DNA from 2 places in the Streptomyces sp. Je 1-4 4N24 genome. Region 2 is predicted to be linked to the other one. Evidence: riboswitches for the same ligand, from Rfam matches in the RefSeq annotation. Region 2 holds a riboswitch; the other holds the start of a gene.
What was found. A riboswitch is a leader RNA that binds a small molecule or an ion and turns the genes downstream of it on or off. The one in region 2 is predicted to bind thiamine pyrophosphate.
Positions count from the first base shown of each region.

Region 1: another riboswitch for thiamine pyrophosphate. It lies ahead of thiO (glycine oxidase ThiO); the one in region 2 lies ahead of thiC (phosphomethylpyrimidine synthase ThiC).

Region 1 covers NZ_CP110836.1:6,698,670-6,705,672, forward strand. The annotation lists gene pknB (Stk1 family PASTA domain-containing Ser/Thr kinase) at 1-24, opposite strand, end outside; gene SLV14N_RS29220 (thiazole synthase) at 563-1,357, opposite strand; gene thiS (sulfur carrier protein ThiS) at 1,367-1,582, opposite strand; gene thiO (glycine oxidase ThiO) at 1,653-2,876, opposite strand; TPP riboswitch at 2,871-2,985, opposite strand; gene SLV14N_RS29235 (NAD(P)/FAD-dependent oxidoreductase) at 3,140-4,381, shown strand; gene SLV14N_RS29240 (Rv2175c family DNA-binding protein) at 4,506-4,871, shown strand; gene thiE (thiamine phosphate synthase) at 4,991-5,650, shown strand; gene metF (methylenetetrahydrofolate reductase [NAD(P)H]) at 5,855-6,772, shown strand; gene SLV14N_RS29255 (hypothetical protein) at 6,809-7,003, shown strand, end outside.
Region 2 covers NZ_CP110836.1:4,570,369-4,577,371, reverse strand. The annotation lists partial or broken gene SLV14N_RS19825 (IclR family transcriptional regulator) at 1-240, shown strand, start outside; gene SLV14N_RS19820 (SsgA family sporulation/cell division regulator) at 345-767, shown strand; gene SLV14N_RS19815 (YibE/F family protein) at 810-2,222, opposite strand; TPP riboswitch at 2,294-2,450, shown strand; gene thiC (phosphomethylpyrimidine synthase ThiC) at 2,444-4,231, shown strand; gene SLV14N_RS19805 (VOC family protein) at 4,288-4,674, opposite strand; gene SLV14N_RS19800 (LysR family transcriptional regulator) at 4,838-5,740, shown strand; gene SLV14N_RS19795 (hypothetical protein) at 5,824-6,714, opposite strand; gene SLV14N_RS19790 (metallophosphoesterase) at 6,939-7,003, opposite strand, start outside.

The DNA.
Region 1 (7,003 bases), 2.1 Mb from region 2:
CGGGTCCTGAAGGGTCATATCCACGGCAGACGAGTCTACGAGTTGTGGGGGACAAGGCGAATTTCGGCTGCGATTTTTCTTTCTTCCCACGTTTTTGGCTTTCCCGCCGTGGGGGTTGCTCGCCGTTTGTGGCCCGCTGCGCGGTGCCCCCGCCGTGGCGCATGGCGGCGGGCGGGGTCCGCTGCGCGGGGCTGTCGGGGTGCGGTGACGGGCCTCCGGGGGAGGGGTGTGGGACTGCTTCGCTTTACGTCCCACACCCCTCCCCCTCCGGCCCGTCCCCTCCCGTTGGGGGATGGGAAACGGTGGGTGGGGGTGGTCGTCGGTGGTCATGTGCTCCTCGTGAAGCAGGAGTGAAATCGGCGTCTACGGACGCTCGCCCCCACTCACCGTCACTGACTCCTCCCACGGGAGGGGACGGGCCGGAGGGGCAGGGTTTCCGGACGTAAAGCGAAGCAGTCCGGAAACCCTGCCCCGGAGGCCCGTCACCGCACCCGACACCCACCCGCCCGCCGCAGGCGCAACGGCGAGAAACCCCCACGGCGGGACAGCCGAAAACGTGGGGCTAGAAAGCCGGCCGTTCCGGATCCAGATCCGGTACGCCCTCCGTCGGCGACGACGCCAACGCGAAATGGCGGCGCGGGATCCGGCCCGCCCTGTAGGCCAGCCGGCCGGAGGCAACCGCGTGGCGCATCGCCGTCGCCATCAGCTCCGGCTCCTGCGCACGCGTCACCGCGGAGGCGAGCATCACCGCCGCGCAGCCCAGCTCCATGGCCAGGGCGACGTCCGATGCCGTGCCCGCGCCCGCGTCGAGGATGACGGGGACGCCGGCCCGCTCGGTGATCAGCTGGAAGTTGTGCGGATTGCGGATGCCGAGCCCGGAGCCGATCGGCGAGCCGAGCGGCATGATCGCGGCGCAGCCGACGTCCTCCAGCTTGCGGGCCAGCACCGGATCGTCGTTCGTATAGGGCAGCACCGTGAAACCGTCGTCCACGAGGGTCTCGGCGGCGTCGAGGAGCTCGATCGGGTCGGGGAGCAGGGTCCGCTCGTCGGCGACGACCTCGAGCTTGACCCAGTCGGTGCCGAGCGCCTCCCGCGCCAGGCGGGCCGTGAGCACGGCCTCGCCCGCGGTGAAGCAGCCCGCGGTGTTCGGCAGCACCCGGATGCTGTGGCGTTCCAGTACGGACAGCACGGAGCCCTGCACGGTCGGGTCCAGCCGCCGCATGGCGACCGTCGTCAGCTCCGTACCGGAGGCGAGCAGTGCCCGTTCCAGGACGTCGAGGCTGGGCGCGCCACCGGTTCCCATGATCAGACGGGAGTCGAAGGTGGTGCCGGCAAGGGTGAGCGCATCGTCGGCCATGTCTGCGGATCAGCCTCCCTGGACCGCGGTGAGCACCTCGACGCGGTCGCCGTCGCCGAGCGGGGTGGTGGGCCACTGGGTGCGCGGCACCACGATTTCGTTGACCGCCGCGGCCACCCCGGCGGGCGCCTGGGACAGCGTGGCGACGAGCCGGTCGAGGGTGAGTCCGCCGGGGATCTCACGGGCCTCGCCGTTGACGGACACGGACACGGTGGACGCGCTCATGCGCCGGCCTCGTTTCGTTCGGCGGGTGTGCCGTCGCCACCAGTCTTTGCCGTTCGCTCACTGCGCTCGCTCATACGGGCTGCTCCTCGGGGGCACGGGTGCGCAGCGGCCCCGTGGTGGTGGGGGAGAAGCGCGCGGGGGAGAAGGGGCGGGCCTCTTCGGGGAGGCTGCCGGTGGCCAGCACCTCGGCCATCGCGTCACCGGTGACCGGCGTCAGCAGGACACCGTTGCGGAAGTGGCCGGTGGCCAGGTGGAGGCCGGGAAGCTCGGTCGGCCCGAGCAGCGGTGCGTTGTCGGGGGAGGTGGGGCGCAGCCCGGCGCAGGTCTCGACCAGCGGTAGTTCGGTGATGCCCGGGACCAGCTCATGGGCGTCCCGCAGCAGCTCGTAGACCCCGCCCGCGGTCACGGTGGTGTCCCAGCCCAGCTCCTCGCTGGTGGCGCCGACGACCAGTTCGCCGTTCTCCCGCGGCACCAGGTAGAGGGGCCCGCCGCGGACGACGGCCCGTACGGTGCGCGACAGGAAGGCGGGGCTGCCGGGCGGCACGTCCGGCAGCCGCAGCCGCAGCACCTGGCCCTTGACCGGCCGCACCGGCGGCAGCACCTCGTCGGGGACCCCGGCGAGACGGCCGCTGTGGCTGCCCGCGGCCAGTACCACCTGACCCGCCGACAGCCGCGTGCCGTCGGCGAGTTCGGCGCCCGTGGCACGCCCGCCGTCGACCGTCAGCCGCGCGGCGGGGCTCCGGTGGAACGCCACTCCGGCGCGCTCACAGGCGGCCAGCAGGGCGCTCACCAGCCGCCGCGGATCGACCTGGTGGTCGCCGTCCACCCGCAGCCCGCCGCGCACCCCGGGAGCCAGCATCGGCTCCAGACGGCGGCACTCGCGCCCCGTGAGCCACTGCGAGTCCAGCCCCGAGAGGGTCTGCAGCGTGTGCAGCTCGCGCAGATGGGCGCGGTCGTCGGCGTCCAGCGCGACGGCCAGGGTGCCGCACCGCCGATAGCCGATCCGTTGCCCGGCGGCCTCCTCCAACTCCTCCGCGAACCGGGGGTAGCGCTGCGCCGAGGCGAGATTGAGGCCCAGCAGGGTCTGCTCGCCGTAGTGGAGTTCGGTGACCGCGGCCAGCATCCCGGCGGCGACCCGGGCAGCGCCGCCGCCGGGTGTGGGATCGGCCAGCGCGACGGTCAGCCCGCGGCCGGCCGCCCGCCAGGCGGTGACCAGGCCGATGACGCCGCCGCCGAGGACGAGCACATCGGAACTCGGCGCGGCCGGTCCCGACGGTGTGGCAGGTGAATGCATGGCTTCCAGCCCCTCCCTTCGCCGGCATGACCCGGATCAGGTTCGTACGGTCGGAGGCCGGCCAGCCTCCCTCTCAGCCCGGTACGTCCGGGCTCCCGCGAGTGCGTGTATCCGTCACCCTAATACGGGGCCGCGACGTGCCGTAAGACAGCGCCTTGGGCCCCCGGGGGCCCGCGGCCCGGGACGGCCGACCGTGACGGTGTGTCAGAGATCTCCTTGCGTGCTGCTGCGAGCGGCGTCACGGACCGTCCTAGAGTGATCGGGTGAGCGAGCAGAGCAAGTCCTCCCAGACCCCTGACCGCACGCCGCGCGTCGTGATCGTCGGCGCGGGAATCGCGGGTGTGCAGACCGCGGTCGCCCTGCGCGAACAGGGCTGGCGCGGCGCGATCACGCTCCTCGGCGACGAGCCCCACCCGCCCTACGACCGCCCGCCGCTGTCCAAGGCGGTCCTGCTGGGGAAGGCCGAAGGCTCCACCTTCGACGTCGACTTCGCCGCGCTCGGCATCGAGCTCCATCTCGGCCGCCCGGTCACCGCCCTGCTGCCGGACGCCCATGTCGTCGAGACGGCCGACGGCCCGGTCTCCTACGACTACGCGGTCCTCGCCACCGGTGCCGACCCGATCGTGCTGCCCGGCAGTGAGGGCATGCCCGGTGTCCACCTGCTGCGCACCCTCGACGACGCCGAACGGCTGCGTCCGGTGCTCGCCGCCCAGCACGAGATCGTGGTCGTCGGGGCCGGCTGGATCGGCGCCGAGTTCGCGACGGCGGCACGCGAGGCGGGCTGCGCGGTCACCGTCGTCGAGGCCGCCGACCGCCCGCTGGCCGGTGCGCTGCCCGCCGAGGTCGCCGCCCATATGACCGGTTGGTACACGGCCGCCGGCGCCGAGTTGCGCACCGGCGCCCGGGTCGCGTCCGTCACCGCGGGCGCGGTCACCCTCGCCGACGGCACGACTCTGCCCGCCGACGCCGTGGTCGTCGGGATCGGTGCCCGGCCCGCGACCGCCTGGCTGGCCGGCTCGGGCGTCGAGGTCTCACCGCAGGACGGCGCCGTCCTCGCCGACGACCGGCTGCGCACCTCCGTGCCCGACGTCTACGCGGTCGGCGACTGCGCCTCCTTCCCGTCCGCCCGCTACGGCACCCGCCTGCTGATCCACCACTGGGACAACGCCCTCCAGGGCCCCCGTACGGTCGCCGAGAACATCGCCCGCGGCGACGCCGAAGGTCTGGTCTACGACCCCGTGCCGTACTTCTGGTCGGAGCAGTTCGGCCGGTTCGTGCAGTACGCGGGCCATCACGGGAACGCCGACGAGCTGGTCTGGCGCGGTGACCCGGCCGGGGCCGCCTGGTCGGTGATCTGGCTTCGGGACGGGCGGCTCGTCGCGCTGCTGGCCGTGGGGCGGCCGCGGGACCTCGCCCAGGGGCGCAAGCTGATCGAGCGGGGCGTCGTACTGGACCGGGAGCGGGCCGCGAACGCGTCCGTACCGCTGAAGGCCGCGGCCGTCTAGCGTGCGCCGGCCCGCGCCGTGACCGCCGGTTGCCGGGCGGGCGAGGTCACCCTCCGGTGTGCAGGAAGCCCCTGATGGCGATGCCCGGCTACCGGCTGTCAGTGCGAGGTGGCAGGCTTGTCCTGTGACCGAGATTGACGCAAACATCGATGAACTCGTCCCCGCCTGGCTCACCCTCCCCGACATCGCCGAACAGCTCGGCGTCGAGGTGACGCGCGTCCGGCAGCTGGTCAAGGAGGGCCAGCTGATCGCGGTGCGCCGCGGCGAGAACAGGGCGCTGCACGTGCCCGCCGATTTCATCAAGGACGACAAGGTGGTCAAGGGCCTCGTCGGCACCCTCACCCTCCTCAAGGACGACGGCTTCACCGACGAGGAGATGCTGGAGTGGCTGTTCACCCCGGATGAGACCCTGCCCGGCACGCCTGCCCAGGCGCTGCGCGAGAATCGCGGTACGGAGGTGAAGCGCCGGGCCCAGGCGCTCGCCGTCTGATCCGCCCGGCGCGGCGCGCTCCCGTCCGGCCGCCGCACCCGCATCCGTAACCACACCCGAGGGGCGTACGTGCCGGAAGGCCCGGTCCGTACGCCCCCGACCTGGGGGAAAGCCGCCCGATGACCACCGCACGCCAGGCCCTGTCCGACGCCCGCCTCTACCTCTGCACGGACGCCCGTAAGCAGCAGGGCGATCTCCCGCAGTTCCTGGACGCGGTGCTCGCCTCGGGCGTGGACATCGTCCAGCTGCGCGACAAGGGCATGGAGGCCGGTGAGGAGCTCCGGCACCTCGAGGTCTTCGCGGACGCCTGCCGGCGGCACGGAAAGCTGCTGGCGGTCAACGACCGGGCGGATGTCGCCCATGCGGCCGGCAGCGGTGTGCTGCACCTCGGCCAGGGCGATCTGCCGGTCCCGGCCGCCCGTGCCCTCCTCGGCCCGGACGTCCTCATAGGCCGCTCCACCCATGCCGAGGCCGAGGTGGACGCCGCGCTCACCGAGGCCGGTGTGGACTACTTCTGCACGGGCCCGTGCTGGCCCACGCCCACCAAGCCGGGCCGCCACGCCCCCGGCCTCGACCTGGTCCGCTACACCGCCGCCCGCGCCCCCGAGCGCCCCTGGTTCGCGATCGGCGGGATCGACGCCGGGAATCTGGACGAGGTGCTGCGGGCCGGTGCCCGTCGGGTCGTCGTGGTCCGCGCGATCACCGAGGCGGATGATCCGGGCGCCGCGGCCGCCTCCCTGGCCAAGCGCATCCGGACCTGGGAGGACCAGGCGCGTTGAGCACGAGCGCGCCGCCGCCCGGCGGCGTCGCGGCAGCCCCCCGGTGTGACCGGGGTCACTTCGCGGCGGTGGCTTGCCGGTGAGGGACGGCTTTCCGTCGTCCGGGCGACCGGAAAATGTCCAGTCAGTGGACACGAACCCGACCAACCAGGCATTACGCCGATGACGGTTGGTGTGTGCCCGGCCGGTGGTTAACCTGCCGGTATGGCCCTAGGTACAGCTTCCACCAGGACTGATCGCGCGCACACGGTGCGCGAACTGCTCGCCTCCGGCAAGCAGTCCTATTCATTTGAGTTCGCTGCCCCGAAGACCGAGAAGGGTGAGCGGACCCTGTGGAACGCCATTCGTCGGATCGAGGCCGTCTCCCCGACCTTTGTCTCCGTGACGTACGGCGCCGGCGGCACCTCCCGTGATGGCACGGTGCGCGCCACCGAGCGCATCGCCACCGACACCACCCTGACCCCGGTCGCCCATCTGACCGCGGTCAACCACTCCACGGCGGACCTGCGCAACATCATCGGCCAGTACGCCGACGCCGGGATCCGCAATATGCTCGCGCTGCGCGGCGACCCGCCCGGCGACCCGATGGGCGAGTGGGTCAGGCACCCCGACGGCGTCGGCTACGCCGCCGACCTGGTCCGGCTGATCAAGGAGTCCGGCGACTTCTGCGTCGGCGTCGCCGCCTTCCCCGAGATGCATCCGCGCTCGACGGACTGGGACACCGATGTGGCACACTTCGTCGCCAAGTGCCAGGCCGGTGCGGACTTCGCCATCACCCAGATGTTCTTCTACCCGGAGGACTACTTCCGGCTCCGGGACCGGGTTGCGGCGGCGGGTTGCTCCACGCCGATCATTCCGGAGATCATGCCGGTGACGAACGTGCGCCAGATCGAACGGTTCGCTCAGCTCAGCAATGCGGCGTTCCCGCCCGAGCTGGCCGAGCGCATCCTGGCCGTCAAGGACGACCCCGCGGCGGTACGCTCCATTGGGATCGAGTACGCAACGGAACTGTGCGCACGCTTGATGGCCGAGGATGTTCCCGGGTTGCACTTCATTACCCTGAACCACTCCACGGCGACCCTGGAAATCTACGAGAATCTGGGGCTGCACCAGCAGTCCTGATCACGGTGGCCGGCGAGCGGCGGAAGAGGGGCGTATATGGGCTGGACGATCCTCTACATCGCATTCGGTCTGGTCGCCCTGTGGCTGCTGGGTGAGGTGCTGCTCCAGTACAAGGCGCGGCTGCGCTGGCGGTTGCTCGCCTTCACCGGCTTCCTCGCTGTGGTCATCGGCGTGATCATCCCCTCGGTGATCGTGATCGGGCTGGGTCTGATCGCCTTCGCCATCGGGCAG
Region 2 (7,003 bases):
GAGGACGATTTGCTGCACCGTTTGGATACGGTGCGTCGCGGCCAAGTCGCTTACGAGCGTCAGGAATATGCCCTGGGCACGGTGTGCTCCGCTCTCCCGGTCCAGGTCGGGGCGGCCGCCGCGACGTTGGCGGTTTCCCTGCCCGTGGACGAACTGCGTCGATTGCGGTCCGTTACAGACCGACTACGGAAAATGGCGGAGGCGACACTAACGACACTCGCCTTCTCTATCAGTATCTGAAAACTCACTCCTTGTGATCTGCTGGCGCGTGGCAGACGATGGCGCCAATAGGGCTACGGGGGTTGTTTCCCGGCCATCTCCGATCAAGTGCGGGGCAGTGGTTGATGACCGACACAGTTCAGGCAGAAGTGATCATGAGCTTCGTCGTCTCGGAGGAGCTTGCGTTCCGGATTCCGGTGGAGCTGGACTTCGCCAGCGCCGATCCGTATGCCGTCCGCCTCACCTTCGATCTGCCCGGCGATGCGCCGGTGACCTGGGCGTTCGGCCGGGAGCTGCTGCTGGACGGGCTGAGTCGGCCGTCCGGTGAGGGCGATGTGCGTATCGAGCCGGCCTCCCCCGAGCACCTCAGCGATGTCCTCATCAGCCTTCAAGTCGGCGCCGAGCGTGCGCTGTTCCGGGTGAGCGCGGCGCCGCTGGTCGCCTTCCTGGACCGTACGGACCGGCTGGTCCCGCTGGGCAAGGAAGAGGTCTGCGACACCCTGGAGGCCGTACTGGACCAGATCCTCACGGAGGCCCCGGCCGGCTGACCCGGCCCCCGGCCTCCCTCCCCCGCTCCCGCCTGCCCGTCGTCACTGCTTACGTCGCTTGCCGCGTCCCCCACGTCGTCCCTGCCTGCCACCCGTGGGGCTCGCCGGCACGCTGCCGGTGACCCCGACCGCACCCGCCCCGGCTTCGGCCCCGGTCAGATGTCCGGCTCCCGTCTCGTCGCCGGTCGGCGCGCTCCGCTCCTTCCGGTCCGCCGAGACGACCAGTGTGGCCAGCAGGGTGGTCAGGGGCACCGCGGCGACCAGCCCGATGCTGCCCACGAGTGTGCGGACGATCTCCTCCGCGACCACCTCGCTCGAGGCGACCGTACCGACGCTGCTCTGTGCGATCGAGAACAGCAAAAGCAGCGGCAGTGCGGCACCCGCATAGGCCAGCACAAGGGTGTTGACGACGGACGCGATGTGGTCCCGGCCGATCCGCATCGCGGCGCCGTACAGCTTGCGCCAGCCGGCCGACGGGTCCGCTCCCTTGAGCTCCCAGACCGCGGCGGTCTGGGTCACCGTCACATCGTCGAGCACACCCAGCGAACCGATGATGATCCCCGCCAGCAGCAGACCGCGGATCTCGATGTCCGGGTACAGACCGTGCACCAGCCCGGTCGTGTCGTCGGTGTTGCCGGTCAGCAGTGCCCAGCCGATGAACACCGACCCGAGCAGCCCGATCAGCAGCAGCGACGCGAGGGTGCCGAGCACGGCCACGGAGGTTCGGGCCGTCAGCCCATGGCACAGGTACAGCGCGATCAGCATGATGGCGCTGCCCCCGACCACTGCCACCACCAGCGGATTGGAGCCCTGCAGGATCGCCGGAAGGATGAACAGCGTCAGGACCACGAAGCTGGCCGCCAGCGCCACCAGGGCGAGCAGTCCGCGCAGTCGGCCGACGATCACCACGGCGAACGCAAAGATCGCGGCCAGCAGCCACATCGGGAACGACCGGTCGACATCGCTGATCGAGTACTGCAGATCCTTCGGCGCCTTGGGGGAGTACGACACCACCACCTCCTGGCCGGTGGTGTAGTGGCGCAGGGCGTCCGGTGTCACCACCGTCTGGAAGGTACGCCCCTTGTGCTCCCCGGTGGTGACTTCGATCGTCGCCTGCTGGCAGGGCTTGCCCTTGTCCGCTCCCCCGGTCGGTGGCTGCCCTGTCGGCGACGGGGGCTGGGGCTGCTGTTCGGCATGGACGTCCGCACAGTTCACCTCCGCCACTTTGACCACTCTGGCCGTCTCTGTGGGCTGGTCGAAGCCGACCCCTGACGGTTTGTGGGGCGGTGCACCGCCTGGCCAGAGCACGACCAGGCCGACCGCCACTGCGGCCGCGAACGGGATCAGTACCGCCGCGATGACCTTGCGCAGATGTCGGGAGACGGGCGCGGCAGGGCCATGGCTGTGCGCATGGGAGTGCGGGGCGGGGTGGTGGTGGGACTCGTGAGCGGACACCGCCCGATCATCGCAAGAACTCAAGGGGCCCACTGTTCACCGCGCCACATCGGCCGCTACCGTGGTGGCACCTTTGCAATCGCGGGAGCTCGGAGCACCGGGCTGAGAGGGCGCTGACCTCCGTCCCAGCGGCGTTTCACGTGAAACGTCGGCGGACGGAAGCCGCTGCGTCGACCGCCGAACCTGTTACCGGGTAATGCCGGCGTAGGGAGTTGGGTCTCATGACTCTGCAGGATGCACGCACGCCCGAAAACGGTGCCAACGATGGCGAAAAGCCGCAGATCGGCTGGCACAAGGGCTATGTCTCCGGATCGCGTCCGGACCTTCGGGTGCCGGTCCGGCGGGTGCACCTCACCAACGGCAAGGACGTGACGCTCTACGACACGTCAGGGCCGTATACCGATCCCAATATCGAAACCGACGTCCGCCGTGGCCTGGCGCCGCTGCGGGAGAACTGGATCATCGGCCGCGGCGACACCGAGGAGTACGCGGGCCGCCCCCTGAGGCCGGAGGACGACGGCCTCAAGCACACCTCGCCGCGCGGCGGACTCAAGAACCTCGACGCGGTCTTCCCGGGCCGCCCCCGTCAGCCGCGACGCGGCCGTGAGGGCGCCGCGGTCACCCAGCTCGCGTACGCCCAGCGCGGCGAGATCACCACGGAGATGGAGTACGTCGCCCTCCGCGAGAAGGTCACGCCCGAGTTCGTCCGCGACGAGATCGCGGCCGGCCGTGCGGTGCTGCCCGCCAACGTCAACCACCCGGAGATCGAGCCGATGATCATCGGCAAGAACTTCCTGGTGAAGGTGAACGCCAACATCGGCAATTCCGCGGTCACTTCCTCCATCGAGGAGGAGGTGGAGAAGATGACCTGGGCGACCCGCTGGGGCGCCGACACGGTGATGGACCTGTCCACCGGCCGCAATATCCACACCACCCGAGAGTGGGTGCTGCGCAACTCCCCCGTCCCCATCGGCACCGTCCCCCTCTACCAGGCGCTGGAGAAGGTCGACGGCAAGGCCGAGGAGCTGACCTGGGAGATCTACAAGGACACCGTCATCGAGCAGGCCGAACAGGGCGTCGACTACATGACGGTGCACGCCGGTGTGCTGCTCCGCTATGTGCCCCTCACGGCCCGCCGCAAGACCGGCATCGTCTCCCGCGGCGGTTCGATCATGGCCGCGTGGTGCCTGGCGCACCACCAGGAGTCGTTCCTCTACACGCACTTCGAGGAGCTCTGCGAGATCCTCGCTTCCTACGACGTGACCTACTCGCTCGGTGATGGTCTGCGCCCCGGCTCCATCGCGGACGCCAACGACGAGGCACAGTTCGCGGAGCTGCGGACGCTCGGCGAGCTGAACACCATCGCCAAGCGGCACGGCGTACAGACCATGATCGAGGGCCCGGGACATGTCCCGATGCACAAGATCAAGGAGAACATCGACCTCCAGCAGGAGATCTGCGAAGAGGCGCCGTTCTACACGCTCGGCCCGCTGACCACCGACATCGCGCCCGCCTACGACCACATCACCTCCGGTATCGGCGCGGCGATGATCGCCTGGTGGGGCACCGCGATGCTCTGCTACGTCACGCCCAAGGAGCACCTGGGCCTGCCGGACCGCGACGACGTCAAGACCGGCGTCATCACGTACAAGATCGCGGCCCATGCGGCGGACCTGGCCAAGGGCCACCTGGGTGCCCAGGAATGGGACGACGCGCTGTCCGACGCCCGCTTCGAGTTCCGCTGGGAGGACCAGTTCAACCTGGCCCTCGACCCGGACACGGCCCGCGCCTTCCACGACGCGACGCTGCCCGCCGAACCGGCGAAGACGGCGCACTTCTGCTCGATGTGCGGCCCGAAGTTCTGCTCGATGAAGATCAGCCAGAGCATCACCGAGCGGTTCGGTGGTGACGAGGGCTCCACCCCCGAGGAGATCGAGGCGGGGATGCTGGAGAAGTCCAGGGAATTCGCGGAGAGCGGGAACCGGGTGTACCTGCCGCTGGCGAACTGAGCTCCTCCCCAGGGTCCCGGTCCGGTCGTCGCACCCGGACCGGGACTTCGGCTCGGTCAGGCTGCGACGTCCTGCGGGTACCAGCGCAGTTCCACGGTGTTGCCGTCCGGGTCCTGGACGTAGATCGATATGGCAGTGCCCCGCGCGCCGAAGACCTCGATGGGGCCCCGGACGACGGAGAAGGCTCCCGACGCGATGACCTCGTCCCAGTCCAGCGGTTCCACGGTGAGACAGATGTGGTCGACGTTGGCTTCCCCCCGAGGGCCGCTGACCAGGTCGATGATGGTCTCCGGAGTGACTCTCACCGACGGGAACGGGACCTTGCCGGACCGCCACTCCGCCACGCGTACCGGTTCCAGGCCGAGGAGTCCGATGTAGAAGTCCAGGGACCGCTCGATGTCCTCGACGTTGAGGACCAGGTGATCGAATCCGGTGACGCGCACAGTGGTCACGTTCCCTCCAGGGCAATGGCGTTGGCGGCCGGGTGGGCGACTGCCCGGGGCCGGCTCGGGTTCTCATGGATGACCGGGTGGTCGCCCTCTACGATCCGCCCCCGTGAATCCGTGATCAAGGCATGATCGAAATAAGACCGTTGAGCCGGATTCAATGCCGGGGGGCATCTTGCTGGAACGGCTGGAGACCCAGATCTTCCTGACGCTTGCCGAGGAGTTGCACTTCGGCCGGACCGCCGAGCGGCTGCGGATCACGACCGGGCGGGTCAGCCAGGTGATCAAGAAGCTGGAACGCCGGATAGGCAGCAGGCTGTTCGACCGCAACAGCCGTACCGTTCGGCTCACCCCGATAGGACGGCAGTTGGCCGACGACCTGGCGCCCCTGGTTGCCGCCATGGAGGGGGCGCTGCAAAGGGCGGTCGACGCCGGTTGCGGTGTGACGGGCGAACTGCGGGTCGCCTTCCTCGGCGAGTGGACGGCACCTGTACTGCTCAGGGCGGTCGCCCTGTTCGCGGAACGTCATCCCGACTGCCGGGTCGACGTACGGGAGGTTCAGCTGTCCAATTCCCGGGCGAGCCTGCTGGACGGCTCGATCGATATCCTCCTCGCCTCCTATCCGTTCGACGAAATGGCCTGCGGGCCGGTGTTGCTGAGGGAGAAGCGGGTGCTCGCCGTGGCGGCGGGGCATCCGCTGGCCGGTGAGCCGGCGGTGTCGGTCGAGGTACTCGCGGAATACCCCGTGGTGCAGTACCCGGCGGCGACCTCAGCGGTATTCAAGAGGGACCGCACACCGGACCGCACCCCGTCGGGCAGGCCCGTGGAGAAGGGGCCCGCCGGCGGGTCGTTCTCCGAGATGCTCACCCTGGTCGCGAGGGGCAGGGGCGTCCTCCCGGTCGGGGAGTCCTCCCGGCAGTACTACCCCCGGCCGGACGTCACCTATGTGCCCCTGCACGACGCGAAGCCGATCGAACGGGGACTGGTCTGGTCGGAGGGGAACACCACGAAGCGCGTGCGCGAGTTCGTGCGGGCCGCGGCCGACCTCGCCGAGACGCCCTGAGGCCGCTTCACACACCTGCCCTGATGGTCGAGGACGGCACAGGCCGGCCGCCGCGGGCCCGGCCCTGACCGGAAAGCCCAGCCCTAATCCGACCGATGGTCCGGTCCGCCGTAATCCGGGCTGGTGAAGTCCGGGCTGGAGTAGCGCGGGCGGGAGCCCGAGGAGCCGCTGTCGGGGCTGGTGAACTGGGGACGGGTGTAGCCGAGGGTGGGGATGCGGCTCTCGGGGGACGTGGTGCTGCGGGGGACGTAGCGCGCGGGGTCGTCGTCCGGGATGGCGGTGGGGTCGGCCAGGGCCTCTCGGAAGAAAGGCAGCAGACCGCGCTCCAGGAGGGCGCGGCGCCAGGCCTCGCGGGCCCGGTCCAGCGCCTCGGCCGACTCCTCGGCTCTGGCGACCTGGGCGGACGCGCCGTTGCGCAGCGCCGTGACGAGCAGACCGGCCATCGCGACGAGGGTGCCCACCGCGGTCAGCGCCGCGAAGATCCAGCCGACGCTGATCAGCGGCTGGGCCAGGGACTTGTCGGGGCTGATGGCGCGCAGCACATAGCCGAGGAGGAGGAAGAGGACGGCGGCGATGCCGGCGAGCACGGGGGCGAGCACCGCGATCATGGCGGTCAGCCCGGCGCCGGTGGATTCGGCCTCGTCCATGACCGCGTCGCTGTCCGGTCCCGGTCTCCCGTCGTCGGCCGCGTTCTGCTCCTCGCCGCCCGCATCGGCGACGGACGCGGTGGGCGCCGGTGCGCGCAACTCGGCGCGGAGCTGCACATAGCGCTGGTATTCGGCCGTGGCGCAGGCGGCGATGGCGGTGGTCGCGCCGAGCGCCATCGTGCGCAACTGCTCGGTGTTGAGAGGGTGTCCCGCGGCGGTGGTCAGGTCGTCCGGGCGGTATGGGGCGGTACGCAGCGCCTCATCGAGGATCCGCGCAAATTCCGCGCGATCCTCGTTCAGCAGGTGCGGAGCGCTGTTCATGTGCATCCCCCGATGCTCCGTAGGGCCGTACGGCCGGCGTTGGCCGGGCAGTGGGCGGAAACGGAGGAGAGCCTGCTACGGATAGTCCGATGGTAGAGCGACTCAGGTACGGGGTGACAGAGAGTTTGCGGAAATTGAGTAATGCCTCGACCGGTTTCCGCCGGTACCGCCCCTCGTTTTCGTCCTGACCGCCCGTCGGCCGGTCCGGTGTACGACTACCCGGACAATCCTCAGCCAGCCAGCGGGAGTTGAACGACCAACAGCTTTCCGGCCATCGTGATGCCGCCGTCCATGG